4 regions of the Solibacillus silvestris genome follow, and region 3 is predicted to be linked to each of the others. Evidence: riboswitches for the same ligand, from Rfam matches in the RefSeq annotation. Region 3 holds a riboswitch; each other region holds the start of a gene.

Region 1 (7,994 bases), on a different contig from region 3:
TATGCTACGAATGCTTCAATACCGCTTTCATAATGGAAAAGTTCGTGCTGACTTTCCCCGCGCTCGTCGATAAGTTCAATCTTTAAGCCTTTCAATAAAAACGCCGATTCTCTCAAGCGCTCAGCCAATGTATCATAATTGTATTTTACTACTGAAAAAATGGTTGGATCGGGCAAGAAATGCACCAATGTGCCTGTTTCCTTTGTTTTCCCGATAATATCAAGAGATGTGACGGGTTTGCCGCCTTGCTCAAAGCGCTGGCGATAAATTTGATCTTCACGATAAATCGTCACTTCCAAAAATGTCGATAAAGCGTTTACAACAGATGAGCCAACACCATGTAAACCACCGCTCGTCTTGTAGCCGCCTTGTCCAAATTTACCCCCTGCATGAAGTACGGTGAAAATGATTTCTGGAGTTGGCTTGCCCATTTTATGCATACCTGTTGGCATACCGCGACCATGATCCCGCACGCTAATGCTATTATCTTCATGAATTTTCACGATGATATGATTACCAAATCCAGCAAGCGCTTCATCCACTGCATTGTCTACGATTTCATATACTAAGTGGTGAAGACCTCGGCTATCTGTAGAACCAATATACATCCCTGGTCTTTTACGTACGGCTTCTAAACCTTCTAATACTTGAATGGCATCTTCATTATAAGAAATACCTGTTTGGCTTTTTACCAAATGTAATCCCCTCCAAAAATACAAACAAACGTTCTGTTTACTACCTAATCGTACTGTCAAATATGCATGATGTCAATGTTTGAACGTACCTTTTTAGGCTTTGCAAAGACTAATTGTATCATCAAAATTGAACGTTTAAAAGCATATCCTTTAGTAGCTTGACATGAAATGTAACTTTTTTCCTGTATTTCTTTAAAATTTAACGAAAAAATAATACCTCTTTCCTTCTATTAAAAAACATTGTAAAATATTCATTACATACTATTAGTACCAACTAACAATCCTGATATTTGAAAGGAGCACAACTTCTTGATCAATGCATTAATTATTATTTGTGCTTATTTAATCGGCTCTATCCCATCTGCTTTGTGGATTGGCAAAATTTTTTATAAAACAGATATTCGAAAGCATGGCAGCGGGAATTTGGGAACAACGAATACGTTTCGCGTTTTAGGGAAGAAACCTGGGATTGCCGTACTGTTGATTGATATTTTTAAAGGAACAGCCGCAGTATTATTGCCGCTGCTAGCTATTTTCAGCGATAGTACGGTCCATCCGCTTATCCTCGGCATTATCGCCGTAGCGGGGCATATATTCCCGGTTTTTGCGAAGTTCCGCGGCGGCAAAGCTGTAGCGACAAGCGCCGGCGTTATTTTAGGCTATAATTTACCGCTGTTTTTAGTGTTGCTCGCTGTTTTCCTAATTTCGCTTAAAACGACGAAAATGGTGAGCTTGACATCGATGATTGCTGCAACAGCCGCATTAATCTATGTGACGGTATATTGGATTGTGACAGGTGAATATGCGCTCTTTATTTTAATTGCGTTTTTGGCAGGATTTATTTTTTACCGTCACCGCGAAAATATTAAACGTATAAAAAATGGGACTGAGCCAAAAATTAAAGGTTTTTAAACTGTGCGCTGAAAGTATATGCTTTCAGCGCATTTTTTGTTGTATTTAAATTTTGAACGCGGTTTTTGTAAGTTTCTTTCTTTTGCTGCATAATGACAATAGAGGTGAATTGTATGGAAATTAAACTATCAGAAAAAGCGATCAATTGGTTTAAAGGAGAAATGGAAGTCGAAAATGGCGATTATATTCGCTTCTACGCAAGATATGGGGGCTCCTCTCCTTTTCATGAAGGTTTTTCGTTAGGGATGACACGTGAACAGCCGCATGAAATCGGCATTGAAGCCGTTATAGAAGATGTTCATTTTTTTATAGAGAAATCAGATGAATGGTTTTTTAATGACCATGATTTAATCGTTGACGTCGACCAGTCGAATGATGAACTAAGCTATTCATACGAAAAATAGTTTAAATTTTTCTAATATATTGTAAATCCGTTTTTCATCTACCGAATCGTTATAATGTGGAAGGATATAATATAGATGATAAGATGAGGGATTACAATTGAAAGTGAAACAAGGATTTTATTGGCGCTGCTTATTTTTTCTCGCAGGCATTATTGTTTTGTCATTAGGGATCGCCTTAACGATTAAAGGACAAATGCTCGGTGTCGGATCATGGGACGTGCTCCATATCGGGCTTCAAAAAAATCTCGGGTTAACTGTAGGGACTTGGTCGATTATTTTAGGGCTGCTCATTTTAGCGATCGATTCATTGTTTACGAAAAGATTGCCGAAAGCCGGGACATATTTAGACATGTTTTTAACTGGTATTTTTATCGATATTTTTTTATTTGTTTTACCGGATGCACAAAGCTTGCTTGAACAATGTATTGCATTCGGGCTGGGGATTATTTTATTAGGCTTCGGCTGTGGCATGTATATGGTCGCTAATCTTGGGGTCGGACCACGCGATACTCTAATGCTTTTACTAGTGCATCGGCTTGGCTGGAGCGTGAACCGTGCCCGTACTACGATGGAAGTAGGCGTTGCAGTTGTAGGCTTTATATTAGGCGGTCCGGTTGGGATAGGAACTGTATTTATGGCATTTGGGTTAGGCCCGGTTGTCCAATGGGCTTTAAAATTAAATGAAAAACTATTTTACCGCGCAACCGGTGTGGAAAGCGCTGTAATTTAAAGTTAGAGGAAAGCAGGAGGATCAGTTTGCTTTCCTCCTTTTTAAAAAATAATTATTACAAAATTCAAAAAATACTTTCGAAAACTATAAAAAAGTCGCATAGTAATAGATGGAGGTGTTTTTTTATGATACATATAGAAAATATCCATTTATATCGCAATGATAAGGTCATTTTAAACAATTTAAGCTGGCATGTACAAAAAGGAGAGCACTGGGCGATTTTAGGCTTGAACGGTTCTGGTAAAACGACGCTGTTAAAAGTCATTAACGGCTATATTTGGCCAAATGGCGGAAAAGTGCAAGTATTAGACGAAACATACGGTCAAACGTATATCCCGAAGCTTCGCACCCGTATCGGCTGGGTAAGCAATGCGATGATCGATAATTTTAATTGGCAGGATAACGCGATTGAAATTGTGTTAAGCGGCCAATTTGGAGCACTTCGGCTGTTTGAAGAAGTGTCAGACGAAGACATCGAAAAAGCGGTGTCTATCATGAAGCATTTTAACTGCGACCATCTAGCAAACAAATCATTTGAGCATTTGTCCCAAGGCGAGCGTCAACGCGTGCAGATTGCCCGTGCGTTAATGGCTGAGCCAGAGATTTTAATATTGGATGAACCATGTGGTGGGCTTGACTTGATTGAACGTGAAAATTTATTGCAAACAATCGGGAAAATCGCAAGCGGCGAAAATTGCCCTACGCTGATTTATGTTACGCATCATGTAGAGGAAATTTTGCCATGTTTTAACCATGTACTATTAATGAAGGATGGAAAAGACATCGCTGCTAATACACGGGACATTATTTTAAATGAGCAGCTGTTAAGCGAATTTTTCGGACGTGCCGTCAGCTTGCAAATGGAACGCGGACGCGCATGGGTTGCGGTAAAGTAAAGAGTGGCAGGAAAAAATAACGGGTTCGGTTGATGGGGAGAAAATGCAAAAACGCACCTCAATTAGCAACTGAATTAGCGTATGATTAGCATCCAAATTAACAGTAGAAAAAAGCAAAAAAATGCCCAGGTTATTATGCCTGTGCATTTTTCTTGTCCTATCCTTTATTCTGCAAACGCGCCTGTTTGCTGTATTATAAACCAGTTGCAAAATTTGCACCGAACCATAGGAAAAAGACCACTATGCTCACGTTAATTATAGTTAAAACACTTGCTATTATAGGTATGATTTTCCCTTCCAATTTTGAGGAAAAAGCCATAATACCTGTTGCCACAGAAACGAACAAGCACAATATTATTAAAAAAATCCAAGTCCCTGTTAACTTTTCATCTGTTGCGGTACTAATCAGGTCTAATAAAAGCATAAACACTCCACTTAAAACACTTGTTGCTAAGAAGACATAGCTCTTCCAAGTGTATAGTTTATTCGATTCCAAAATAAGCACCCCCTAAAAAATTGTCATTTTTAGTGAAAAGGACCCTACACAATTATCCTAAATATGATATTCGATATTTTCATCAACAAAATACCATTCATATGGTGTTTCTTGGTATACATAGTAATTTAGCCAATTGTAAAACAGCAAATGGGAATGGGCGCGCCAAATATTCTTCGGTGCTTGTTGCGGGTCGTTATTTGGAAAATAATTAATGGGAATTTCCGTATTATCAGGATCTTTTTCGATATCGCGGAAATACTCATCCGAAAGTGTTGTTGCATCGTACTCCAAATGACCTGTAATCATAATATGCTTATTGTTCTTCGACTGGACGATAAATACCCCCGCATCATCTGAATAGCTGAGCAGGCGCAAATCAGGATGTGCACGGACTTCATCAATGGAAACCGATGTATGGCGCGAATGTGGAGCAACATACTCATCACTGAATCCCCGCACTAAATCAACTGTTAAATCCGTAATGACGTGCGAATAAACACCTGAGCATTTTTTAGGCAGCTCGAACTTTCCGATACCGAAATGATGGTATAGTGCAGCCTGTGCGCCCCAGCATATATACATAATGGATGTCACATTTTTATCGGCCCAGTCCATTACAGAGGTAATTTCCTTCCAATAGCCGACATCTTCAAATTCCATTTTCTCTACTGGTGCGCCCGTAATAATCAATCCATCATAACGGCGATGCTTTATTTCATCAAAAGTTTTATAAAATGTATTCAAATGGGATTTTGAGACGTTTTTCGATTCGTATGTAGCCGTATTTAAAAAAGTGACATCTACTTGCAATGGTGTATTCCCGAGCAAGCGCAATAATTGAAGCTCGGTTTTCTCCTTTTCCGGCATTAAATTGAACACTAAAATATTTAATGGTCGGATTTGCTGTGTCTTCGCACGGTCTTCCTCCATTACGAAAATCTTCTCTTTTCTTAGCAGCTCGCCAGCTGGCAAATGTTTCGGAATATTAATTGGCATTGCATGTTCCCCCTCTTCATTCTTTTAAAAATAATCAATTACGCCCCGATGCAATAGTATATAGGATTTTCCAAGTATGCTCATTGGAAAATCTGTGATATTTGACGGAAGCTCGGGCCAATACGATGTTGGCCACCCAGTCGTAACGACAGGGATATGATGCGCTTACACTGCTCTCCTCTGAAACAGCGGGCGTTTAAGACACCTGCTGAATAAAGATAAAAAAAGCCCCTCATTCCAGCAAAACAGAAATGAGAGGCTTTTATACCCGTTCTTATCTGCCAAGGATTATACCTTGCTGGAATTAGCACCTTTCTAGTCATACTAGAGGTTGCTGAAGCATCAACGGGCCAAGTCCCTCCGCTTCTCTTGATAAGACTATTAAATTGTCATTAGTGTAACATGCACAAAAGATTTTTGCAATAATTCTAAAAATATAAATTTAGTCTGCTTGTAATTGCGCTTTTTCATAATTGAATAAAATCGTTTCCAGCTTTTCATCCCATTCGCCTGTTAATGTATTGTATACACGCGTAAAATGGCGTTTTTCCTTTTGATCAAAAAGCAAAAAGCAAAATACTGGTATATCATTAATTTGAATGGATTCAGTTGATGCGATACTCGTTATAAATTGCGGTGTTTCATCTTCGGCTATTGGCTGCTCCGTTAATTGCCGCTGTATGAATTCAATGAGCATCGTTTCTTCAACCGCTTCGATTTCTTCTGTTTCAATCGTCGGAAAAGGTTCCGGAAATTCCTCCAAATCAGCAAATTCCTCAAGATTGCCTTCTAAAAGCTGCTCATGAACGGGGCTGTATTGCACGAAATGGCTCGTTTGCTCAAGCTCTTCCTCAAAAATGCCTGATTCAAGCTGTGTGATGCCTTTAGCAGTAAGTACGTATGCTTCCTCTTTTGCAATCATGCCTAGTCTTGACATTTTATTCGTCAAATCTTGAATAAATAACGGCTCGACCAATAAAATTTCCGCTAAAAGCTCGACATTTTTCAATTGCGCCTTTTGAAAGGATATGAGCATCATCTTCATTAAAATGTCCATCGCATTCCGCATGACGGGGTGATAGCGCACTTCAAGCGTATGGATCGGAATCGCGTACTGCATTTGTTTTTGAATTTCGATATTCGGATTTTGAATGATTTCTTTTTGCAATTGCTCTGCTATGTTTTGTAAATCCATTACATCCCCCTTTTCCTACATTGCAAAATAGCCGTCTTGGTCTTTAACTGTATTTAATACATGTGTATACATGTCACGTGTTTTCGCTTGCTTCGGACGTTTTGTGAACATATCCGTGCTTCCGATCATAATAAGGAGCTCCCGTGCGCGTGATAATGCAACATTAAGTCGACGGTAATCCTTCGCGAACCCGATTTCCCCGCGCTCATTATCATGATTGCGCACCATGCTGACAATGATGACGTCCATTTCCATCCCTTGGAACTTATCGACCGAGCCTGTGCGGATGTGTAAATGCGGTACGTTAATGTCCTGCTCAATGAGTCGGTTTATGCGCTTCACTTGCTCCGCATAGAACGAAATAACGCCGACTGATTTTTGCGCATCTTGCGGGATCAGCCCTGCCGCTTTCGCTTTTTCAGTCGCTTCATTTATTTCAAGCAGCTGCTGTTTGATTTGTTCAAGCTCTGTTAAGTTGAACAAGCTTGAGCCTTCCTTCATCCGCTCTTCGAAATACGGTTTTTCATTCGGAATATCAAGCCATAGCAAATGATTGTCCCGCGTAATTTTCGAAGTTTGCAAATAATGATCCCTTAACGCATCTGAATCTTCCAAACCGCATTGCAGGCTTTCGGATTCATTTTCGTAAAACGGTGTGATTGTTGACATAATATTTTTATGCATACGGTATTGTAATGCAAGCATTGTTTTATTTTGCGTCGGCAAGTTATTGTATAGACGCTCAAATAGCGATTCCTCAAGCAATTTTTCAAGTTCCCTTTTTTCTTCAAACGTTGTGCTTTCTTTTACGACTTGCTCCAATGTTTCTTCAAATGTGGCATCACCTACAAGCGGTGGCAGCTGGTGATGGTCCCCAACTAAAATGATTTTCGCTCCCTTCAGCATCGGCAGCAGTAGCTCGGGTGGTGTCGCCTTTGATACTTCATCAATAATCACAACATCAAACGTTGGATAATTGTCCATGAATTCTTTATTTGCCGATGCGACACAAGTCGTTCCAATAACATTCGCATGCTTCACATACAGTTTGCGTATTTCATCCAAATCATGCTCATTTGCATTTTCCAATAAACTATGCCATTCATTTTGAAGTTCGGCTGTCACCGGCAGTAAATCGATTTTCACCTGCAATGTCGCAATATTTGCTGTGAAGCGCTCGATTTGTCCGTTTACTTGAACAATTGCCTGCTCAGGATTCAGCTTTGTCAATTGTTCAAGCTCCGAGCGATGCTTTTCGAGCTGTACACCTTCATTATTAATTTCTTTGAAACGTGCTGTCATTTGTTCTACAGTAGTCTTGCCTATGGCGATTTGTTCGTTTAAAACTGCGAGCTCATCTGCTTTTTGGCGATGCTGCTGTTCCAGCTTTCCGCGATTTTGGCGCTCTGTTTCGATTTTCATTTGCTCAAGTTCATTCGCTGCAAGCAGTTCCTCAAGCTCATCAGTTGTATGTGCAACCGTAATCGACATGTCCATATTGCCTTTTACAGAGTTCATTTGGATTTCAATTGTTGCCGCCTCATCCTGTAATTTTTGCAGCAACTGTGCTTTCACATCATTTTGTTCCTTAAATTGAAGAATGATTTCCTCTTTTAGCTTTTCGAAAATAAGTACCGTTTCACGAATGGCATCCAAATATTTGTTGT
Region 2 (7,994 bases), on a different contig from region 3:
TTGTTTTATCGATACCGTCAGCTAATTTGATTAATCCTTGTGCTTCCAATAATGAAAGCATACGTCCATGGTCAGCTACAGAGTTTGAAAGTAAAATAGTCGCACCTTCAGGAAGCTCGTCCAAAGAATTATATTTTTTAGAGTAGACACCGATTGGCTCGATATGAATACCGCCCGCATTTGCAAAGTCATAGCCAAAGTCTGCTTTTTGCGCTTCAAAATACGGGATGTGCTGGAAGTAGTTTGCATCTAAATCGCCATTGTCCAAATCCTGATTCGGCAACACGTAATCTGTGTATGGTTCGATTTCCAGCTCAATGCCTTGCTCCTCCAGGATCGGTTTCACTTTTTTCAGAATAACAGCGTGTGGCGTGTTCGAAGCGCCTACCGTCAATTTGTCATCCTCGCCGCCGCATGCCGCCAAAGCTAATACTGAAGCTCCTAAAATAACGCTAGATAATAATTTTCTCATTTCTTTTACCCCTATTCCTTAGTTGTTTTCCGCCATCATAAACTGAACAATTTTTATATTCTGTAAATTTTATATAAAAACGCCCGCCCTTTCAAGCTTGCGTTTATCCATTGCTTCAGTAAAATTCTGACTTGTATAATTACGGCCTTTAAGCCATTAACTATCGTTTATCTACTTTCGATGTAATGAAATCACCGATGTATTGAATGATGAATACGACTACTAAAATCAATATTGTCGCCATAAGCGTAACGTCTGTCCGGTTACGCTGGAAACCATCCAGGAAAGCCAGGTTCCCTAGACCGCCCGCACCGATAATGCCGGCCATCGCTGTATAGCCAACTAAAGCTACCGCAGTTACCGTTATACCAGAAACCAATGCAGGCAAGCTTTCCGGGATTAAAACCTTCCAGATGATTGTCGATGTTTTCGCTCCCATTGAACGCGCCGCCTCGATTACACCTTTATCAATCTCACGAAGCGCGATCAATACCATGCGCGCATAAAATGGAGCTGCCCCGATTATGAGCGCCGGCAATGCAGCATTTGCGCCACGGATTGTCCCAAGCAAAAACTTCGTAAATGGAATCAATAAAATAATTAATACAATGAATGGAATCGAGCGGAAAATATTCACGAGCGAGCCTGTCAGGAAATGGACGATTTTATTTGCCCAAAGCTGGTTATCGCTTGTTAAAAACAATACGATCCCGATAATGATTCCGAGTATGAATGTTATAATTGTCGCAACAGCTGTCATATAAAATGTTTCGTATGTCGCGTCAAGCATGTTGCCCCAATCGACATTAGGAAATAATTGATTAAACACGCTCAATCACCTCCGTTTGAATTTCTTGCTTAGCTAAAAAGTTCAGTGCATCCGCGACTTCTGCTTGTGCGCCTTCAATATGGATGAAGAGCGTCCCAAACGAGCCGCCTGTTGTATTTGATATTTTTCCGTGGACAATATTCACAACAATGTTATACTGCTTGATCATTTGGGAGATGACAGGCTGTTCCGTCTTGGCACCCGCAAATGTCAGTTTGGCAATTTTGCCCGCCGGATAGTTCGCTAAAATTTGTTCAAGTGATGCTTGCATTTCCTGTGTTTCGCCTGATGCTTGTGATACAAAGTTTTTTGTAATCGGTGCTTGCGGGTTTTGGAACACTTGCAATACATCGCCCTGCTCCACTACTTTCCCTGCTTCCATCACAGCCACTCTGTTGCAGATTTTGCGGATGACATGCATTTCGTGTGTAATGAGTACAATTGTTAATCCGATTTTTTTATTTATATTAAGAAGCAGCTCCAAAATCGCATCCGTCGTTTCAGGGTCAAGTGCTGATGTTGCTTCATCACATAGCAGCACTTCAGGATTGTTTGCAAGTGCACGGGCAATCCCGACACGCTGCTTTTGGCCACCTGACAATTGGGAAGGATAAGCTTTACCACGGCCTTTTAAACCAACCAGTTCGATAAGCTCTTCCACACGCTTTGCCCGTACATTTTTTGGCACGCCGGCAATTTCAAGTGGAAAAGCAATGTTTTCCTCCACCGTACGCGACCAAAGTAAATTGAAGTGCTGGAAAATCATGCTTATTTTTTGGCGCGCTTCCCGCAGTTTCGCCCCGGAAGCTTTTGAAATGTCTTGCCCGTTTACGGTAACTGCCCCGGTCGTCGGTTTTTCCAATCCGTTCAATAAGCGGATCATTGTGCTTTTGCCGGCTCCGCTATAGCCGATAATGCCATATATTTCGCCTTTATCGATCGATAAGCTTACATTGTCCACCGCAGTGAGATCGCCGCTTTTCGTCTTGTATACTTTCGTTATTTTTTGTATATCAATCATCGGTTGTACTCCTTTTACTTAAAATAACCTACCCGCAAACTTCAACAGGTTTTGCTTTCTTATATTTCAAAACAGCAAAAAACCTTTCTACCACGATAAGCAGAAAGGTTTCACATAAATTTATACGGTAAACCGTTCTCTCATCTTTCAAAGTTTAAACTTTGTGTGAATTGGCACCTTTGCATAATTGCTGGTTGCCGGGCTTCATAGGGCACTTCCCTCCACCTCTCTTTATAAGAGCAACGTTATTAAGTTTTTTATTATGAATGTTACTTTAACATGCTAAATAGAAGACGTCAATCACTTTTTTAATATTTCATACAAAAATGGTACGGATTTAAATGCGTAAACCTTATTTATCACTTTTCCGTCGTCTGAAACGATTAAACAAGGTACACTTTCTATTTTCAAATCGTGGGCCAAGTCCTCTAAATAATTGATATTTGCCATTCCAAGAGGGAGGTCTGGTAATATTTTCTCAATCACTGTCAGCATTTTTTCCGCTACTTCGCAAGTGCCGCACATCGGTGTATATACAAAAAATGCGGTTTGGCCATATTGCTGCATATTTTGTTCCCATTGTTGTCTTGTCCATTGTTCCATCGTGCTGTCATCCTTCTTTAACTAAAAATTTCGATTGTATTAATAAATTCCGTAAAATTGCAGCCGGTGTTTTTTCCACTTCTACATATTTATGAGGTATGATAAGCTGTTTTGCTTCAGGGTATGCCCGCTTCATTATTTTTCTTAGCTTTTCACCATTTTTGTCTGCATCAAACATCGTCACTATTTCATGTTGCTCATAGTCTTCCAATAAATCAATTAGATCGACCTCGCTGATTGTTCCATTCGTGCAAATAATGTCCACTTCTTCAGCCAATATCGGAACTAACCTCATTTTATCGGCACGACCTTCCACAACAATGCATTTTCCCATACATACATGCTCCCTTCAACAATCACGATTATATATAGCATCAATTATTAAACACATTCTATGCCAAAATAGCGCGCATTGATGTCGCATCTTGCAGGATACTTTATTATTCATAAGAAAAACTTATTTTGCGCAAAGAGATGTCTATCCTTATGTGGATTCCCTTGAAAAACTTATACTCTCCCATTACCAAAAAAAGGCGGTGTTAAAAGTTTGCTTCTTTTAACCCTGCCTTTTCTTATTATTGTTCGATTAATGCAGCGTATGCGTCCGCATCCATTAATTCTTCAACTTCCGCTTCTTCCGTTAATTCAACAGTGATCATCCAAGCTGTGCCATATGGTGATTCATTCACGAATTCCGGATTGTCCAATAACTCTTCGTTAATTGCGACAACTTTGCCTGATAGCGGCGCATAAAGTTCAGAAACTGTTTTAACAGATTCCACACTACCGAATGGCTGATCTTTTGAAATTTCGTCGCCAACTTCCGGTAGCTCCACGAAAACGATATCCCCTAATTCAGATTGTGCGAAGTCTGTAATACCGATTGTCGCTTTGCCGTCTTCAATTTTTACCCACTCGTGCTCTTTTGAATAACGCAATTCTTTTGGTGTGCTCATCTGAAAACCTCCAAGTAATATGTAGTACATTCAAGTTCATTTTGCCATATTCCGTTCGGAAACACAATGCGATTCACTGTTTATTTCCAAGTTTCTAAGAAGTCAGACTCCTTAAATCCTAATGTTAATTTTTTGCCATCTGTTACGAGCGGACGCTTAATTAACATGCCATCCGATGCTAGGAGCTCCAATTGCTCATCCTCGGACATTGTCTCCAATTTATCTTTTAATCCTAATTCGCGGTATTTCATGCCGGATGTGTTAAAAAACTTCTTTAAAGGCATTCCGCTTGCTTCATAATAGGCTTTTAATTGTTCTTTGGATGGTGTTTGCTCAACGATATGAATATTTTCATACTGCACATCATTTTCTTCTAGCCATTTTTGCGCTTTTTTGCAAGTTGTGCATTTTGGATATTGGATGAATTTTACTGTCATAAAAGTGCTCCTCTTTACCATGGATTTTTCTTTTATTGTAACGGATATAATACGACAAATCAAAAATGCGTTTGTATTATTGGAGTTTTATCGGACTTGGTTTTTATTAGAAGATGTATGAGTATATTAGAACTTGATGGACGTATTTTAGAAGAATGTACTTACTTACTAGAAAACCCCAGGGGCATATTAGAAAAAAGACAGCTTATATTAGAACTTCCGAGATATATTAGATCATTTGAAATTATATTAGAACATTTTACGTTTTATTAGAAAATCCAATAGAAAAAACCGGGTGCCACGTCCTGCACCCGATTTCATTCGATTATTAAACTACATATTTCTCAGCATCAATTAGTTTCGCTGCTGCTTCACGTTTTTTCGGAATCAGGTTGTAAGGGTTGTTGCGCGTTAATTTACGTAAGGCCGATAAAATCATACGTGCATCATCGCCTTCAACTGAAGCGATTAATGTTTCTTTTGCTTCTTTTTCGATTTCCGCGAATGCTTCCTGGCAGAAAATTTGTGTGTAAAGAATTTTTTGTGCTGCTTTTTCTTCTCCGTCACGCTCGATTGCTTTTTGTGTACGGATTACTGCAGATTCCATTGCGTATAATTGGTTCGCAATGTTCGCGATGTTCACTAACAGCTCTTGCTCCGCATCCAGTTTTGCGCCGTAGCGTTGTGCTGCTGCACCTGCTGCAAGGACTGCAATCTTCTTCGCGTTTTTCACTAAATATTTCTCTTGCTCTAAAGCACCGCTGCCGATTTCTTCAGGCATAAGCATTAATAGTTCGTTTTGCAGCTCTTGTGCTACTTGTAATAGCGGTAATTCACCTTTTAATGCTTTTTTCATGAATGTGCCCGGTACGATCATACGGTTAATCTCGTTTGTACCTTCGAAAATACGGTTAATACGAGAATCGCGGTAAATGCGTTCCACTTCGTACTCCGCCATGAAGCCGTAGCCGCCGTGTAACTGAACTGCTTCATCCGCTACGAAATCCAGTGTTTCAGAACCGAATACTTTTGCGATCGAGCATTCAATTGCATACTCAGCGATTGCTGCCGCGATTGATTTGCCGTCTTTTTGCTCTTCGTCCGATAACTGGCTTAAACGATCTTCGAAGTAACCAACTGTACGATAGTTTAAAGATTCAGATGCATAAATGTGAGAAGCCATTGATGCGATCTTTTCTTTTGTAAGGTTGAAATCCGATAATTTCGTTTTGAATTGCTGACGTTGGTTCGTATAGGCAACTGCCAATTCAAATGCACGTTTTGATGCACCTACAGTACCTACTCCTAATTTATAACGTCCGATATTTAAAATGTTGAATGCAATAATATGACCGCGGCCTACTTCACCTAACAGGTTTTCTACAGGCACTTCTGCATCTTCTAAAATCAATGTACGAGTTGAAGATGATTTAATACCCATTTTCTTCTCTTCCGGACCTACAGAAACACCCGGGAATGAACGCTCAACGATGAATGCAGTAAATTTATCGCCATCGATTTTTGCGTATACAACGAATACATCAGCAAAGCCTGCATTTGTAATCCATTGTTTTTCGCCGTTTAATACGTAGTGTGTGCCTGCTTCATTTAACTTAGCTGTCGTTTTAGCACCTAATGCATCCGAACCTGAACCTGGCTCTGTTAATGCATATGCTGCGATTAATGCACCTGAAGCCAGCTTCGGTAAGTACTTCGTTTTTTGCTCATGGTTACCGAATAGCACGATTGGCAATGAGCCGATTCCTACATGTGCACCATGCGTGATTGAAAAGCCGCCAGCCGGTGACATTTTTTCAGCGATCAATGCCGAAGAAATTTTATCTAAGCCCAAGCCTTCGTATTCTTCCGGTACATCAGCCGCCAGCAAGCCTAATTCACCAGCCGTTTTCAATAGACGTACAGAATGATCAAACTCATGATGCTCCAAGTTTTCAACTACCGGCAATACTTCATTTGTTACATATTCCTGAGTCGTTTGAGCAATCATTTTTTGCTCATCCGTGAAATCCTCCGGTGTAATTACACGATCGATTTCCACGTCCTCGATTAAAAAGCCGCCACCTTTAATAATGCTGTTTGTTGTTTGTGCCATTATAAATTCCTCCCTAGTTTCCTTTGTGATTTATTATTTCCCCAGACAATTAAAGTACTTCAAATACGCCTGCCGCACCCATACCGCCGCCGATGCACATCGTAACGACACCGTATTTGCCTCCGCGGCGTTTCAGCTCGTTAATTAATTTCACTGTTAAAATCGCACCTGTTGCACCAAGCGGATGACCTAAAGCGATAGCACCGCCATTGACATTCACTTTATCGATGTCGATACCCAATTCACGCACAACTTGAATCGATTGTGATGCGAATGCTTCGTTAATTTCCCATAAATCCACTTGATCTTGTGTAATTCCGGCGATTTCCAACGCTTTTGGCACAGCTACAATCGGGCCAATCCCCATTACTTCTGGTGGGACGCCTCCTACTGCAAAGCCTAAAAACTTCGCAAGCGGCTTCATTCCTTGCTTTTCAGCTTCTTCACGGTCCATTACAAGAACTGCCGCTGCTCCGTCCGAAGTTTGGGAAGCGTTCCCCGCAGTTACAGAGCCCTTCACATTAAATGCTGGGCGCAATTTTGCAAGACCTTCCATAGATGTGCCTGGACGTACCCCTTCATCCGTATCAAACACTTTTTTCTTTTCTTTTAACTGGTTGTTTTCATCGACATAATATTCCGTTACTTCAACCGGAACGATTTCATCTTTGAATTTGCCTTCTTTAATCGCTTTTTCAGCTAATTCATGTGAGCGTACAGCGAAGGCATCCTGATCTTCACGGCTCACATTGTAGCGATTCGCCACTGCTTCAGCTGTATGGCCCATGCCGATATAATATTGAGGCGCTTCTTCTGCCAATTTAGGGTTTAAGCGCACTGTATTGCCTGTCATCGGAATCATGCTCATCGATTCCGTGCCTCCTGCAATAATCGCTTTTGAATGGCCAAGCATAATACGCTCTGCTGCATAGGCAATTGTTTGCAAGCCCGATGAACAGAAACGATTTACTGTTAATGCTGGTGTTTCATCTGGAAGCCCTGCCAATGCGCCAACTAAGCGGGCAACGTTCATCCCTTGCTCAGCTTCCGGCATCGCACATCCCATAATTAAATCATCAATCGGACCTTCATAGCCCGCACGTTTTAACGTCTCTTTGACTACTACTGCACCAAAGTCATCTGGACGAGTGTTCGCAAGTGTTCCTTTTTTCGCACGTCCGATTGGTGTTCGTGCTCCTGCAACGATTACGGCTTCACGCATAGTAATGTTTCCCCCTTGTGATGGCCAGCAAGCAAACTCGGAATCTACTTGCCGGCGAAATATTTGAATTGAGAACAGTTCAAGTTATTAATTGCGTAATGGTTTGCCTTTTACGAGCATATGCTGCATACGCATTTGTGATTTCTGATCTGCGACTAGTTCCAGGAATGCCTGTTTTTCCAGATTCAATAAATACTCTTCTGATACTTCAGTTCCATATGGCACTTTACCGCCTGCAATGACATATGCAAGTTTTTTCGCGATTTTCAAGTCATGCTCTGTAATGTATCCAGAATCAAACATGCCTTGTGCGCCTAATAATAATGTTGCATAGCCCGGTG
Region 3 (7,994 bases):
ATCTATATTGACGAATAATTCAAATAATTTCACTTAAAGAAAATTCTATCCTATATAATACATGAAAACAAGGGAAATCTCTCCTAGAAGGACATTTGTTTACTGTAAACGGTCAATATTCAATCAAATTTTATTTTTTAAGAGCGAATTCGGGAACGATGGCGCGATTATTTCCAGTCGTTTCTTGTTTTTGAGGCTTGCAGTAAGAGCGTTGCGGGCGGGATTTTCTAATATATTCGGAAATCGTCTAATATATTTTAAAATGTTCTAATAAAACTGCAATCTTCTAATATAACCGTTCATTGTGCTAATATGAGGCCTGAATGGGCTAAAATCCTCGTTTAATTTTCTAATATCACTCACACTTCTTCTAATAACTCACACCCTTATTCTAATAAAAACGTAAATACCGGTTTCAGCACCCGTTTTTTGCCCCCCAAAACGCGTACTGAAAACCCAAATTCACCTAAATTCTAATAACATCACCATTTCTTCTAATATCCCCAAAACTTCTTCTAATAACCGTCTTCATTCTTCTAATAAACTAACGCCTTACCATGCAGCACACAAAAAATCACCAAAACAAAAAACACTAGCAAGAGGGCTCGCTAGTATTCCGGAATTATTTTATACTGCCACGTTTATATTATTATAAGCCCGTAGCCGGTAAGCAGTTAAAATCTTAGTCATTATGATTTCCTCTTTTGCCGAGTAATTAGGCACTGCGTGTGGACGCTCTACTAATTGAAAATCGCCATATTTTAAAAACCATTCTTTGGCAGGCAATAAAATATGTGCTGTACCATGAACTTTGTATTCATCGGCAACTTCTTTTACAACATAACCCACTGTGGCAAGATCGTGAGCTTGTTCTGAGAAAGCGCTGTGCCCAAAAACATGCTGCCACACGATATTCACATCCGCCAAAATCCGCTGAATGGCACAAGCATCCACAAATTCCTTTACGTCATTTAGTTCATAAATAATATAGGCTGCCACATTTTGTGCACTGTATACGTTCCCCATGTCGAACAACTCCTTTTCTTCCCAATAATGCTGCAACATCATTTTAAACTTTTCCGATTGGTAAATTTCTTATCCCTATATTATTACTGGGTTTTAATTTTGTCAATAAAACTTATAAAAATAGTAGGAATTAATTTTCTAAAAAATTGCTTAGCTTCTCAGATGGGAAAAGCTAAGCCCTTTTTTAAAGTATTATGCGTTTGTTTCTGCGCCTACTTCAGCTGAAACTTTAGCCAATGCCTGCTCCAAATCTGCAATAATATCTTCTACAGCTTCTAAACCGATCGATAAGCGAATGAGCTCCTCCGATACGCCGGCAATTTTCAGTTCTTCCGCAGATAACTGCTGGTGTGTTGTGCTCGCAGGATGGATGATTAATGAACGGGCATCCCCTACATTTGCTACATGCGAGAACAATTCCACATTATCAATCACTTGGCGACCCGCTTCACGCCCGCCTTTAATGCCAAATGTAATAATCGAGCCGAAGCCGTTTTTCAAATACTTTTTCGCCAAATAATGTGTCGCAAAATCTTCAAAGCCATTGTAATTTACATACTCCACAAATGGGTGGTTTCTTAAATATTCGGCAACTTTTTGGGTATTTTCATTATGACGGACAATACGCAAATGAAGCGTTTCAAGTCCTTGCAGGAAATTAAATGCAGCATCAGCAGATAATGTTGGACCGAAATCACGCAGTAACTGAACACGAAGCTTTGTCGCAAATGCAGCGCCTGCTGTGTCAATTCCGTAGCGTAGTCCGTGATAAGAGGCGTCAGGCTCTGTAAAGCCGGGATGTCTCCCCTGTGTCCAATCAAATTTGCCTGCATCGACTACAATGCCGCCAATTGTCGTGCCATGACCGCCAATCCATTTTGTAGCCGAATGAATGACAACATCTGCGCCGAATTCAATCGGGTTGCCTCCATATGGGGAAGCGAATGTACTGTCGATCAATAAAGGCAGTCCATTTTCATGCGCAATATTCGCCACTGCTTCAATATCAAGCACACGCAAGCTTGGATTTCCGATAATTTCAGCAAAAATCGCCTTCGTTTTATCGGTAATTGCCGCACGGAAATTCTCCGGATTTGATTCATCCACAAATTTTACGGTAATGCCGTAGCGAGGCAATGTTGTCGCAAATAAATTATATGTTCCGCCATAAAGCGATCCTGCTGCTACAATTTCATCCCCAGCACCCGCTAAATTCAAAATGGAAAATGCCACAGCCGCCGCGCCAGATGAAAGCCCTACTGCAGCTGTTCCTCCTTCCAGCAAGGCAACACGCTCCTCAAATGCCGCGACTGTCGGGTTCATAATGCGGGAATAAATATTGCCCGTTTCCTGTAATGCGAATAGACGCTGCGCATGGGCAGTGTCGTTGAATGCATAAGCTGTCGTCCGATAAACAGGAACCGCAATCGCACCCGTTACAGGATCAGGTTTTTGTCCGCCATGCAACAATAATGTTTCTGGTTTTAAGTTTGTCATCCATATAGCCTCCTAAAATTATTCGATGGTGAAATCGGTGTATTTTGAGGAGGATTTTCTTAAATGTAAAAAAACCCTCTTCAGCTAAGAAGAGGGTTTGCAAATGAGCAAGTTTGCCTCCTCTTATCTTTCAAAATGATTGTTCATTTTGTAGGATGTAGCACCTTTGTCAGTTCATCACTCACTGGTTGCCGGGCATCTTAGGGCCTATTCCCTCCGCCGCTCTTGATAAGAGTTATGTGATTTATATTCCATCGTTGTTTCACAGTATAAAACATACTAATCCGATAAGTCAACAGAAAAAATAAATAATTTTCTGAATTCATTAAAATGCAAAAGCTTTTCTGCGGATGCAGTATTCCTTCGCTACGAATTCACTAAATATTAACATACTTCTTTTATTTGGAAATGCTATAATTTCCGTGAAGGATCCTTTAATATTTTAAAATAATTTTAATTTACTGCATCTCATTCAACAATCGGGGGAATGGTTGAGAGTGGAACTTTTATTTTGCTGACACTTTTACAAAATGGAGGCGTTATGCATGGCAACTGAAAACGCAAAAAAACTGAATTTAAAACCTGTTTGGATTGTTTTGGCATTTGCTGCACTTATTACGATCGTTCTTTTACCGAACAATGGAGATCTTCCGATTGTCGGCCAACGTGCATTGGCAATTTTGGCTTTTGCCGTAATTTTATGGGTAACTGAAGCAGTTTCCTATCCAGTTAGTTCTGCCATGATTTTGGCTTTAATCGCTGTTTTATTAGGTTTGGCTCCTAGTATGGATGATCCCGCTGTACAAATGGGCACAAACGAGGCGCTGAAATTAGCGCTTGGCGGATTCAGCAGCTCATCTGTCGCATTAGTCGGAGCGGCATTGTTTCTAGCAGCAGCAATGCAAATAACGAACCTGCATAAACGTATTGCGCTGTGGATTTTATCGTTAGTGGGAACAAAGACAAAGGCATTAGTAGTCGGTGCTATTTTAGTAGCGATTGTATTAGCGTTTGTCGTGCCGAGCGCTACTGCTCGTGCTGGGGCCGTTGTGCCGATCCTATTAGGAATTGTCGCGGCATTCGGTTTATCAAAAGAAAGTAAGCTCGCCGCCTTATTAGTCATTACAGCAACACAGGCTGTTTCGATTTGGAATGTCGGGATAAAAACGGCCGCTGCGCAAAACCTGGTAGCACTCGGCTTCATCAACTCTGAATTTGGGGTAGATATTTCTTGGGGCGAGTGGTTCATGTATGCAGCGCCATTTTCCGTCATTATGTCGTTTGTTTTATTCTTCGTCATGATTAAATTAATCAAGCCTGAAACAGACAATATTGCAGGCGGCAAAAACATCATCCGCAAGCAATTGGATGAGCTCGGTCCATTAAAGCGCAAAGAGATCACATTGATCGTCACATCCGTTTTATTGCTGTTTTTCTGGTCCACAGAAGGAAAATTCCATCCTTTTGATACGACAACGATCACAATTTTAGCGATCGCATTTTTGCTGACACCAAAAGTCGGTGTATTCAATTGGAAAGAAGCGTCCAGCCGCATCGATTGGGGTACATTAATCGTTTTCGCAGTAGGTATTTCATTAGGTACTACCCTTTTAAATACAAAAGGTGCTGCTTGGCTGTCAGATACTATTTTCGGATCACTCGGCTTGGATGCGATGCCAATTTTGGCTACAATCGCATTGGTCACAGTATTTAATATCGTCATCCACTTAGGCTTCGCTTCCGCTACAAGCTTGGCATCGGCGTTGATTCCGGTATTTATCGCACTTGCCATTAGTTTACCAATGCCCGCGGAAAATCAGGTTGGCTTCGTATTAATCCAGCAATTTGTTATTTGCTTCGGTTTCCTATTGCCGGTAAGCGCACCGCAAAATATGCTGGCTTACGGCACGGGAGCATTTACAACAAAGGATTTCCTGAAGTCCGGTATTCCATTAACGATCGTCGGCTATATTTTAATCCTTCTTCTTAGTGCAACATACTGGAAATGGATTGGACTATTATAATCGACTTCACATAAAAAATTGACTAAAATAAGCTTAAAGGGATCTTTCCTTTAAGCTTTTTGTCGCAATAACGACAGAAGAAAGAGCGCCATCATAGTATACTGTGCGCCTTTCTACCATTACATAAAAGGGAGATGTTCACATGAATACAAGAGAATTATTACGCAGTCATTCATCTGTACGTAAATATACAGGAGAGGAAATACCAAAAGAAACGGTTATTGATTTGATCGAAACTGCGCAAATGGCGGCAAGCTCTCATTTTGTCCAAGCATATAGCGTTATTTGGGTAACCGATGAAGAAAAGAAAGCAAAACTTGGCGAGCTGTCAAAAAATGAATTCCAATTCCGGACTGCCGGTGCATCCTTTCTATTTTGTGTGGATTTCAAACGACTGCAAGAAGCGGGGAAAAAGCATAATATCGACATCGTAGCAGACTCGGCGGAAAACGTTCTTGTAGGGGTTGCAGATGTAGCGTTATTCGCTCAAAACTTTGTTGTCGCTGCAGAAGCAATGGGCTATGGCATTTGCTATATCGGAGGCGCCCGTACAAATCCTGCGGAAATTAGCGAGCTTTTTAATTTGCCTGAATATGTTTTTCCATTGTTCGCAATGACAATCGGTACACCGACTAAGCGCAATGAGACAAAACCCCGTTTGCCTGTTGCTGCTATTTTGCACGAGAATAGCTATGACACAGAAAAATATGACGCTCTTCTGGATAAATATGATGCAACGATGGAGGCTTATTATGCAAGCCGTTCTTCCAATCAGAAAATGGCTACATGGACAAAGCAGATGGCAGATTACTTAATCGAACAGAAACGTCCATTCATAAAAGACTTTTTAGCTTCCAAAGGCTACACATGGAAATAGTTTTGTATTACTGAAATGAAGGGATATCCGTGAAACTTTTTCGTGATATCCCCCTCTTGAATCAAAGTTGATGGATTTTGGAAATGGCCACGTGAAAACATCCTTTATTTTCGGAAAACGCCAGTTGTATGAGGAAAACGGGATTTTTCCTTTAAAACAGTTCTTTTAGTTTTCCCTGGACACTTATTAGATTCTGTTTTTATTAAAAAAACTTAAAGTATACGAGGGGAGGTTTTTAAATGGCTCCTAATTTTGTAGCAAAATCATTGGAACGTCAGCATTTAAAATCCATGCGCAAACATTCCTTGCAAATAATCGATATTAACACTGTGCTAAAGGATCTCCACCATCGAATTGCATCATGCATCGATGCAGGGAAATACGAAGCTGCAACGACATATGTCAATCAATATATATCACATACACATATTTGGCATATAAAGTTTGTATGTAATTTGGAAGAGCCTGAAGTCGCATTGATGCAAATTTTCCATCTGCAATATATTTTCCGTCAAGAGCCTGCGGATAAATTCATAAAAGAACGTGAAATATTGGAAGAGCAGTACGGGAAATTCCGGGCGATTACGCTTTATTCGAATAAGCATATGGAAGTACGCCGACAAAAGATGGCTCAATTTATTAAAGAATATAAAAAATAAAAATCGATTATTTTGCCTTTCCGCAAAATAATCGATTTTTGGTTATCCCGTAACGGGCTTCTTTATTTTACCCCTACAATTTGCAATGCTTTTACAGGCTGGAAATCCTCGCCTGTTTTTGCATACGTAATTACCACTTTATCGCCTTCTTGCAAGTATATTGCAAATGGCGCCACCTCTGAGCTTACGATAAAGCTTTCACCTGTTGCCGTCAAGAATGAAACAATAGTGAAATCCCCTACACGTTCTTTATAAACACGGACAACCTCTCCTGTGGCCTGTGCCTCTTCTGCGTTTGAAGTGCCATCTACCGTACTTCCTCCGCGGCTAAGCGCTGTTTTATAAAGTTTTAATGCTTCATTCGGTGTTGTTCCAAATGCTGAAATTTCAGGATTTGCTGCTGATACAATAAAATAGTTTTGTAAAAAGCCGTTCGCGTCCAATACTGCCGATAACCAGCTTGCCTCACCGTAAAAATTGTAAAGAACCGGCATTTCACCTTTCCATTCTTTTTCGATGAACTTTTTCTCGATAATATCAAGAGCCCCTTGCGAGTCCATATAAGACTCTTCTAAATTCCCTGTGTAATACGTCGCTTCCCCTGTACGTGCATGTGTCAATGCATAGCCAAGCATCGAGTCGACGCCCTCTTTCGGGCTTGTGAAATCAGTGAAGTAATACATTTCCCCATCTTCCATAAAGATCGGGCTTACATTTGCTTCCGTGCCTTCATCACTCGGCAATTTAACATCCTTTTTGCCGACAAGACTATTCCAAAAACCGTGGACATAGTTTCCGTAGTAACTGTTTTGCAAGCTCACTGTCTCTGGTGACACAGCCCCATCAATGAATTCCGGAACATCCGCAGTCGCAATTTTTTCGGTTTTGCCTGTTTTCGCGTCGACAAGTACAATACCCTTCACGTCAAAGCCATTACGTGCCGAAATAAACTCTCCGTATGATCGAATATAATAAGGCTTGCCATCCTCATCAATTTCCAATTGCGGATCACCGTAGAAAATTAATGATGGATTTTGCAGGCGAATATGGCGCTCCAAGTTTTTATTTAAATAAGCTGATGGCACATAGCTCATTTCAGCCTTCACGAATTTCGGGTTGTCGCTGGAATCTGTCGCACTCATCGTGAAATAGCCCGGCGTTGTTTTCCCGTTGAACCATTTGAAGAATCCCGAAAATTCCACTGGCGCAATATATACATACGCACCATTTACTTTTTGGATTTGCAAATTTCCTAACTCATAGTAACTCGTGTTCGGCACTTGGCCAAATGCTTTTTTCATTTTATTTTTCACGAATTGCGGCGGTACACTTGCCGGCGTTTTCGTCTCATCAAATGGCGAAATTTCTGTCTCTTCTTTCATTTGCGATGACTCATATTTTTCATTCGCATTCAAAAACGGTGCACTTACTAAATAGCCGATTCCAATAATGCCGATAAGAACGATGGCCGATTTGATTTTTTGCTCGGCGCCGACCGCCAATATTGCCCCTACAATCGCCACAACCGGCAAAACATACAAAAAAATTGTCCAGCTTAAATCAATTTTAGATATATAAACCGTTAAAAATACCGAAATAAAACTTACAACAAATGTCGCAGCCGCTAATACGGAAAATGCTTTTGACGAAAGCTCTTTATGGCGAACCTTTTTTGTCAACGGTACTAAAAGCAATGTTACAAAAAGCGAACCAATTGCTGTTATTAGCAATAATTGACCCATAACAATCATCCTCTCTTTGTACTATTTACGAATAACGGAAAAAAAAGATTCATAAACAATTAGAAAAACGCATTTCAAGGCAAAAAAGAGCGGAATATCGTTTTTCCAATGGTAGATTTCTTTGTAATTCTCTATTTTCGCTACACTTAAAAACTATTTTTAGGAGGTA
Region 4 (7,994 bases), on a different contig from region 3:
CAACAGATAATACTGCACTTATAAATGGGAAGGAAGTTCGGAAAATCGAATCAGGCATCCGCACATTAAAACTGTTTGCCAGTGATGCGATCAATATGCTGGATCCCCAAAAAAATATTGAAAACCGCAGCTCCGAACGAATCCGTTATTTTGATAAGCGCTCGGCAACATTGGAAGCTGAAATAATCGCATTAACAAAGCAACTTTCTTTTGAATAGTAAACGGAAGCAATCCTGTCTTTAAAATGTTGGAGAAGGATTGCTTTTGTATATTAAAATTTGTAAAATCTATTAGGGATAATGGTAAGTATTATAAATGTGAAGCTTTTGATATATTTTCCCACCGGAATATTGATCAAAGGACGATGTAACTATTTATTATTAACTACTAGAGTGGCATATAATATAGTGCAAAAGCATAGAAATAAGAGAACTGTATATCTTTCATCATAGAGCGTCTCTATAATGGAAATGTTATGAAACTGTAAACTTTGTTCCAACTATAAAATGATATAACAACAGACTTAGAGCAGCATACACAATTACACAGTCGCATCATATAAAGATAAAACAAAAAAGTAAATCCTAAAAGTGAGGTTGCAAATGTTTTTTAAGAAGAAGGAATTAAAGGAACAAGAAAATCCATTATCGCATGAAAATGTTAAGCTTGCGTATGTAGCGGACGCAGAAATTAGAAAACAGCTTCAAATGCTGAACTTAACAACAGAAGATTTGAAATACTTGAAAGGTTTAAAGCCTTATGTTGATGAAAGCATCGAAAATATTATCGATACCTTTTATAAAAATTTGGGGATGGAAGCAAGCTTAGTTGAAATAATTAATAAACATAGCTCAGTGGACCGTTTAAAAGTAACTTTAAAAGCGCATATTTGCGAAATGTTCGGCGGGGTTATTGATGAAGCATATTTTGAGAAGCGCAAAAAAATCGCGCGTGTGCATGTTCATATAGGATTAAAGACGAAATGGTATATTGGCGCATTCCAAAGCTTATTAATCGATTTTATTCGTCTCGTTCAAATGCATATCGAAGGTGACGAGCAGCGCTTCCATACAATTGCGGCAATATCGAAAATGCTGAACTTTGAGCAGCAAATCGTTTTGGAGGAATATGAAGCAGTTGTAGAATCCATGAAAGAAAAGATGAAAGAGGACAAGCGTAATATAGGGAATTCAATCATCGCGTCATCTTCCAACTTAGCGGCAATTTCCGAACAGACAAATGCGTCATTCCAGCAGTTGACCGCTCAATCCGATGTCATAATTTCTTATTCGAAAAAGGCCAATGGTATGTCTTCGGCTGCAGCTGAACAAGCGCATCAAGGGAAAATGCAAATTCAGCAGCAATCAGAGAGCATGAACGCCATTCATAATTCCGTGGCAATGATTTCATCAGAGATTGATAAGCTTGCGGAAATTTCAAAAGAGATGGAATCGACAATGGGAATCGTTACAAATATAGCGAACCAAACAAATTTATTAGCGCTAAATGCTGCAATAGAGGCGGCGCGTGCCGGAGAAGCGGGCAAAGGCTTTGGTGTTGTGGCGGGAGAAGTGCGAAAGCTGTCAGAACAAACAAAGGATTCGGCAGTGAATGTGGAAGAACTATTGCAGAATACAAATATTCGCACGACGAAGCTTCTTGAGTCATTACAAGAAATAAAATCAGCTGTGCGTGTTGGTGAAGAGAGTATGGAAAACACGGAAGTTCAGTTCACCGCGATTGTCGAATCAATGACCGAAACACAAAAACAAAACAATTTGGTGGAGCTGGAATTAGAGCAAATCGGGGATATAATTTCGGATCTTGGCCGTGCATTTGATGAAGTAACGTTATCCGCAGATACACTGGCACAAATATCCCAAAATCTAGAAGAATAATATGAATAAGCAATGCTGTGCCGAAAGCCCGTCCTTTCCGCACAGCTTTTTGATGGGCAAGTACATATAAGCTGTTCAACGTAACCCACATAATAACAGACATCATTTTACGTTATTTTGCGCAAAATATGTTTTATCATTGTGCATCCTTAATCGTCAATATACTTGTGAAAGTAAAATGATGCGGGCGTGAAAAATTGTAATAGCCGCTCTACTTTTCACACCCAACAAACTCTCCAAGTATACATAGTAATTATAAGAATCGGGCATTGGTTTTGAAAATTGTAATATCCGCCTGACCAAATTTTGCGTGGAAAAGATTATACTAATAGAAGAAGAGCGAACGAAATGGGAGAGATAAAATGAAAACAGTAGTAGTTATAGGCGGCGGCATTACCGGACTTTGCACAATGCATTATTTAAAAAATCAAATGCATGAAAAAAATATCGAAGCACGGCTAGTATTAATCGAAAAAAACCAATATTTGGGCGGCAAAATACATTCGGCGCGTGAAGGAAGCTTTATTATGGAAACGGGCGCGGATTCGATAGTAGCGCGTCATCCGGGGGTGCTGGAGCTTGTAAAGGAACTGAATTTTGAGTCACAGCTCGTATATAACGAAACAGGAATATCCTATATTCATACAAATAATGAGCTGCATGCAATTCCGGCAGGGTCTACATTCGGTATTCCGATGAGCATAGAATCACTTATGTCGAGCACACTGCTATCGGAAGAAGGAAAGGAAAGAGCGCTTCAGGATTCGGAAATTCCGAATACATCCTTTACGAAAGAAAGTTCAATCGGCATGTTTTTAGAATACTTTTTAGGTGAGGAAATTGTGCGCAAGCAAATCGCCCCGGTGTTGGCGGGTGTTTACTCAGGGGATTTGTATCAATTAAGCTTAGCATCAACCTTGCCTTATTTAGTGGATTACAAAAACAATTACGGCTCGATTATAAAAGGCTTTGAGGCAAATCGCGAGCAATTCGAAAAAGCGGCGAACAAGAAATTCATCTCATTCCGGAATGGTTTATCCACATTGATTGATCGCTTGGAAGAGCAGCTGCCGGAAGTCGAATTCATTAAAAAGACGGCGACAAAGCAAGTGCGTAAAGTCGGCGAGCAGTATGAGGTCATATTGGAGGAAGAAACGATTTTGGCGGATATAGTTGTGCTGGCTGTTCCGAACGATACGGTGCGAAATGTGCTGCAGGACGAATCGCTCGATGAACAGCTCGAAAAATTCACAACGGCATCAGCTTTAACCATGTATGTCGGATTTGATGTGCCGGATAGTGTATTGCCGGCAGATGGCACAGGATTTATCGTCTCGCATAATAGCGATTTAGTTTGCAATGCTTCGACATGGACGAGCCGTAAATGGAAGCATACGTCAGCGGAAGGAAACTTACTCGTCCGTTTATTTTATAAAAATATTAATCCGCGCTACGAAGAGCTTGCGGCGATGTCCGATGAAGCATTGACAAAAGTCGCATTGGAAGATATTCGTTTAAGTTTAGGCATTGAAGCCGAGCCGGCAGTCGTAAATGTGACGAAATGGCTTGACCAAATGCCGCGCTATGATTTAGCGCACAACGAAGCATTATCGAATGTCGTTCGACAGTTGCAAACACACTATCCGAACCTCTTATTAGCAGGGTGCTCTTATTTTGGTGTAGGGATTGGCGCATGCATTCAAAACGGAAAAAAAACGGCGGAACAGATTATTGAGCGAATTATGTAAAGAAATACTTTATTCGGTTAAAGGGTATTGACGTAACATTCAGATAACGATATGATGCATTTAACCTAATTCGGTTCTTTTATATGTTCCGTATTCAGCTGCGATTATGTTGAGGCATAATTGCTTTATTTTAAAAATCATAAAATATTCTTATCGAGAGAAGTTGAGGGACTGGCCCGATGAAACTTCAGCAACCAACGAAAAGTCAGGTGCTAAATCCAGTGGCGAATGCCAGAAGATGAGAAGGAACGCAAATGTTGAATTGTTAAGCCTTCTTTTATTATTTGAAAGAGGGCTTTTTCGTATTGTTAGTTGACTGAAAATACTGTAAATAATGGAGTGAAAGCAATGGGATTACGAGAAGATTTAAAAACGCGTGTTTTAACGGCAGACGGCGCCATCGGAACATTACTTTATTCATACGGGCTGGATTATTGTCATGAGGAGATGAATATTGCACGCCCGGAAATTATCGGAAAAATCCATGGTGAATATATTGCTGCTGGTGCAGATATTATCCAGACAAATACATATGGTGCAAATGCGATCAAGCTTGCGCGCTATGGCTATGAAAACCGTGTAAAGGAATTCAATGAGGCCGCATTGAAGATCGCAAAACGTGCGGCTGCTCCAGGAGGGCAATATGTTTTGGCGACGGTTGGCGGTATTCGCGGCATCCGCAAAAGCGATGCGACATTGGACGAAATATTAGCCGCATTTCAAGAGCAGGCAGAGGTGTTGCTTGCCGGTGAACCAGACGGATTTTTATTGGAGACGTATTATGATTTTGAAGAGCTTTCGCATTGTGTCTATCTATTGCGTGCGATGACGGATTTGCCGATTATTGCACAAGTGACGATGCAGGAGCCGGGCGTGCTCCAAAATTTAATGACATTCAATGAAGCGCTTCATGATCTTGAAAGATTAGGCGCAGATATTGTCGGGAGCAATTGCCGATTGGGACCATATCATACAATTCAGGCATTTGAAGGGGTGAATCTGCCGAAAAAGGCCTTTTTATCGGCATACCCCAATGCTTCGCTTTTAGATATAGAAGACGGCCGGGTAGTATATGAATCGGAAACGGATTATTTTGCACGTGCAGCCGTTGAACTTGTCAATCAAGGTGTCCGCTTAATTGGTGGTTGCTGTGGAACGACACCTAAGCATATTGCAGCGGTAAAGCAGCGTTTGGCGAAAGTAAAGCCAATTGAAACAAAGGAAGAGAAACACGGGCATACACAATTTGTCCGTGTTCCGGAGCCACGTAAGCAAGAACCGCTCCACGAAAAAGCAAAACGTGAGCGCTCTGTCATTGTGGAACTTGATACACCGCGTCATTTAGAAATTGATGGATTTGTTGAAGGGGCAAAACAACTGGCAAAAGCGGGAGCCGATGTCATTATGATGGCTGACAACTCACTTGCTTCGCCGCGTATAAGCAATATTGCGATGGCTGCTATTTTAAAGGAGCACGGGATTCGTTCGTTGCCGCATTTAACGTGCCGTGACCGGAATTTAATTGGGCTTCAATCGCATTTAATGGGGCTTGATGCACTGGAACTGCATGATATTCTGGTTGTGACAGGGGATCCGACAAAAGTGGGTGATTTCCCTGGGGCGACTAGTGTGTATGATGTTTCATCGATGGAGCTTATTTCACTTATTAAGCAATTGAATAAAGGGGGATCTTTCACAGGGAAGTCATTGCGCAAACAGGCGAACTTCTCAGTGGCTGCCGCATTTAACCCGAATGTGCGTGTGCTGGATCGAGCAGTCGCCCGTTTAGAGAAAAAAATCGAGCATGGTGCAGATTATTTCATTTCACAGCCGGTTTACACAAAAGAAAAAATTATAGAAATTTATAATGCGACAAAGCATTTGGACACACCGATCTATATTGGGATTATGCCGCTTACATCATCGCGCAGCGCGGAATTTCTGCACCACGAAGTACCAGGCATTAAACTGTCGGACGAGGTGTTGGCGCGAATGGCAGCATGCGGCGAAGATAAAGAAGCGGCAACGGCAGAAGGAATTGCCATTGCAAAAGAGCTGCTCGATACGGCGTGCCAATATTTTAATGGAATTTATTTAATTACTCCGTTTTTACGCTATGATATGACGCTTGAATTAATGGAATATGTAAAACAATATGATGTGGAAAATAAAGGAGTTCAGTCAAATGTATAACCACCCGATTCATGAGCAATTGCAAAAAAGAATATGTATCATCGATGGCGCCATGGGGACGATGCTTCAAGCTGAAAACTTAACATACGAAGATTTCGGCGGCGAAGAGTTGGACGGCTGTAATGAAAACTTAGTGCTGACAAGACCGGATGTATTAGGGAAAATACACCGCGCCTATTTAGAGGCAGGGGCAGATATTATTTGCACGAATACTTTTGGTGGGACGCCACTCGTATTAAATGAGTATGATTTAGGGGATAAAGCGATCGAGATTAATACGAAAGCTGTAGAAATTGCATTGGAGGCTACACGCGAATTTTCAACTCCAGACTGGCCGCGCTTTGTTGCAGGCGCAATCGGGCCTACGACAAAAACATTATCCGTTACAGGCGGGATTACATTCGAGGAGCTTGAGGAGAACTTTTATATACAGGCTAAAGCGCTAATTGAGGCAGGTTCCGATCTGCTATTGCTTGAAACGTCACAGGATATGCTTAATGTAAAGGCAGGAACGATAGCGATTAACCGTGCTTTCGAGGAACTTGGCAAAGAGATTCCGGTGATGATCTCAGGAACGATCGAGCCGATGGGAACAACATTGGCAGGACAGTCGATAGAGGCGTTCTACATTTCTATTGAGCATATTAAGCCATTATCTGTAGGGCTGAACTGTGCGACAGGCCCGGAATTTATGACGGATCATATTCGTTCTTTGTCAGAGCTTTCGAATGGCTATATTAGCTGTTATCCAAATGCGGGTCTTCCAGATGAGGAAGGATGCTATCACGAGACACCCGATTCTTTATCGAAAAAATTGCAAGGGTTTGCAGAAAAAGGCTGGTTAAATATCGTTGGTGGCTGTTGTGGCACGACACCTGCACATATTCAGGCGATCCGCGAGGCTGTGGATGGCTATGCGCCCCGCAAGCCAAAAGAAGTTACTCATGGCCATGTCGTTTCGGGTATTGAGCCGCTCCAATACGATGAGTCAATGCGCCCGCTATTCATCGGGGAGCGCACGAACGTAATCGGCTCTAGAAAATTTAAAAATTTGATTATAGACGGAAAGTTTGAGGAAGCGGCTGAAATAGCGCGCGCGCAAGTGAAAAACGGTGCACATGTTATCGATATTTGTTTAGCAAACCCTGACCGTGATGAAGCTGAAGATATGAAAAGCTTCATGAAGGAAGTTGTGAAAAAAGTGAAAGTGCCGCTTGTAATCGATTCAACCGATGAAAAAGTAATGGAAGCGGCGCTTAAGTTTTCGCAAGGAAAGGCGATTATTAACTCGATCAACTTGGAAGATGGAGAAGAGCGCTTTGATGCGGTTATGCCGCTTGTGAAGAAATACGGTGCTGCACTTGTTGTCGGTACGATTGATGAAACGGGGATGGCTGTCACACGCGAGAAAAAGCTGGAAGTTGCAAAGCGTTCCTATAAGTTATTGACGGAAAAATGGGGCATGTCGCCAGAGGATATTATTTTTGATCCGTTAATGTTCCCTGTAGGCACAGGAGATGAACAATATATCGGAGCAGCCGAGGAAACGATTGAAGGAATCCGCCTCATTAAAGAAAACTTGCCGGGCTGTTTAACAGTGCTCGGTGTAAGCAATGTTTCATTCGGTTTGCCGCCGGTTGGCCGTGAAGTACTGAATGCTGTGTATTTATATCACTGTACACAGGCCGGATTGGATTATGCGATCGTCAATACAGAAAAACTGGAGCGCTATGCATCAATTCCGGAAGAGGAAATCAAACTGGCGAATGATCTCATATTTAATACGAATGATGAAACATTGGCTGTATTTACCGATTTTTACCGTGATAAAAAGAAAGAAGCAATTGTAAAGGAATTGCCCGCGACAGTTGAAGCGCGTCTTGCATATTACATATTGGAAGGCACGAAGGAAGGGTTAATTAAAGATTTGGATGATGCACTGCAAACATTTGATTCGCCGCTTGACATTATTAACGGTCCTTTAATGGCAGGGATGGCGGAAGTCGGTCGTCTCTTTAACGATAACCAGCTAATCGTTGCCGAAGTATTGCAAAGCGCTGGAGTGATGAAGGCTGCCGTTGCCCATTTAGAGCAGTTTATGGAAAAGGGCGATACGAGTGCAAGCAAAGGGACGATGGTGCTGGCGACTGTAAAA

The links. Region 3 has a riboswitch for S-adenosylmethionine ahead of ACTHOQ_RS04230 (O-acetylhomoserine aminocarboxypropyltransferase/cysteine synthase family protein). Riboswitches for the same ligand answer to the same signal wherever they lie in the genome.
Region 1: it holds a riboswitch for S-adenosylmethionine, as region 3 does, so the genes downstream of both, metA (homoserine O-acetyltransferase MetA) here and ACTHOQ_RS04230 (O-acetylhomoserine aminocarboxypropyltransferase/cysteine synthase family protein) in region 3, are expected to answer to the same signal.
Region 2: it holds a riboswitch for S-adenosylmethionine, as region 3 does, so the genes downstream of both, ACTHOQ_RS06745 (methionine ABC transporter ATP-binding protein) here and ACTHOQ_RS04230 (O-acetylhomoserine aminocarboxypropyltransferase/cysteine synthase family protein) in region 3, are expected to answer to the same signal.
Region 4: it holds a riboswitch for S-adenosylmethionine, as region 3 does, so the genes downstream of both, ACTHOQ_RS12680 (bifunctional homocysteine S-methyltransferase/methylenetetrahydrofolate reductase) here and ACTHOQ_RS04230 (O-acetylhomoserine aminocarboxypropyltransferase/cysteine synthase family protein) in region 3, are expected to answer to the same signal.

What each region holds. Positions count from the first base shown of each region.
Region 1 is NZ_JBQCJW010000047.1:1,937-9,930, reverse strand. It holds gene parE (DNA topoisomerase IV subunit B) at 1-695, opposite strand, end outside; gene plsY (glycerol-3-phosphate 1-O-acyltransferase PlsY) at 1,005-1,607, shown strand; gene ACTHOQ_RS17765 (HesB/YadR/YfhF family protein) at 1,721-2,011, shown strand; gene ACTHOQ_RS17760 (YczE/YyaS/YitT family protein) at 2,115-2,741, shown strand; gene ACTHOQ_RS17755 (ABC transporter ATP-binding protein) at 2,867-3,637, shown strand; gene ACTHOQ_RS17750 (hypothetical protein) at 3,831-4,133, opposite strand; gene metA (homoserine O-acetyltransferase MetA) at 4,191-5,132, opposite strand; SAM riboswitch class I at 5,404-5,511, opposite strand; gene ACTHOQ_RS17740 (nucleoside-diphosphate sugar epimerase) at 5,575-6,327, opposite strand; gene ACTHOQ_RS17735 (DEAD/DEAH box helicase) at 6,343-7,994, opposite strand, start outside.
Region 2 is NZ_JBQCJW010000007.1:123,954-131,947, reverse strand. It holds gene ACTHOQ_RS06755 (MetQ/NlpA family ABC transporter substrate-binding protein) at 1-472, opposite strand, end outside; gene ACTHOQ_RS06750 (methionine ABC transporter permease) at 633-1,301, opposite strand; gene ACTHOQ_RS06745 (methionine ABC transporter ATP-binding protein) at 1,294-2,322, opposite strand; SAM riboswitch class I at 2,460-2,562, opposite strand; gene ACTHOQ_RS06740 (thioredoxin family protein) at 2,623-2,925, opposite strand; gene ACTHOQ_RS06735 (toprim domain-containing protein) at 2,933-3,259, opposite strand; gene gcvH (glycine cleavage system protein GcvH) at 3,501-3,881, opposite strand; gene ACTHOQ_RS06725 (arsenate reductase family protein) at 3,962-4,318, opposite strand; gene ACTHOQ_RS06720 (acyl-CoA dehydrogenase FadE) at 4,647-6,431, opposite strand; gene ACTHOQ_RS06715 (acetyl-CoA C-acetyltransferase) at 6,481-7,653, opposite strand; gene ACTHOQ_RS06710 (3-hydroxyacyl-CoA dehydrogenase/enoyl-CoA hydratase family protein) at 7,741-7,994, opposite strand, start outside.
Region 3 is NZ_JBQCJW010000004.1:163,220-171,213, forward strand. It holds gene ACTHOQ_RS04225 (hypothetical protein) at 628-1,026, opposite strand; gene ACTHOQ_RS04230 (O-acetylhomoserine aminocarboxypropyltransferase/cysteine synthase family protein) at 1,219-2,523, opposite strand; SAM riboswitch class I at 2,644-2,758, opposite strand; gene ACTHOQ_RS04235 (DASS family sodium-coupled anion symporter) at 3,069-4,547, shown strand; gene nfsA (oxygen-insensitive NADPH nitroreductase) at 4,690-5,424, shown strand; gene ACTHOQ_RS04245 (hypothetical protein) at 5,664-6,083, shown strand; gene ACTHOQ_RS04250 (hypothetical protein) at 6,146-7,825, opposite strand.
Region 4 is NZ_JBQCJW010000020.1:19,519-27,512, forward strand. It holds gene ACTHOQ_RS12665 (chemotaxis protein) at 1-218, shown strand, start outside; gene ACTHOQ_RS12670 (protoglobin domain-containing protein) at 603-1,898, shown strand; gene hemG (protoporphyrinogen oxidase) at 2,261-3,646, shown strand; SAM riboswitch class I at 3,794-3,891, shown strand; gene ACTHOQ_RS12680 (bifunctional homocysteine S-methyltransferase/methylenetetrahydrofolate reductase) at 3,995-5,839, shown strand; gene metH (methionine synthase) at 5,832-7,994, shown strand, end outside.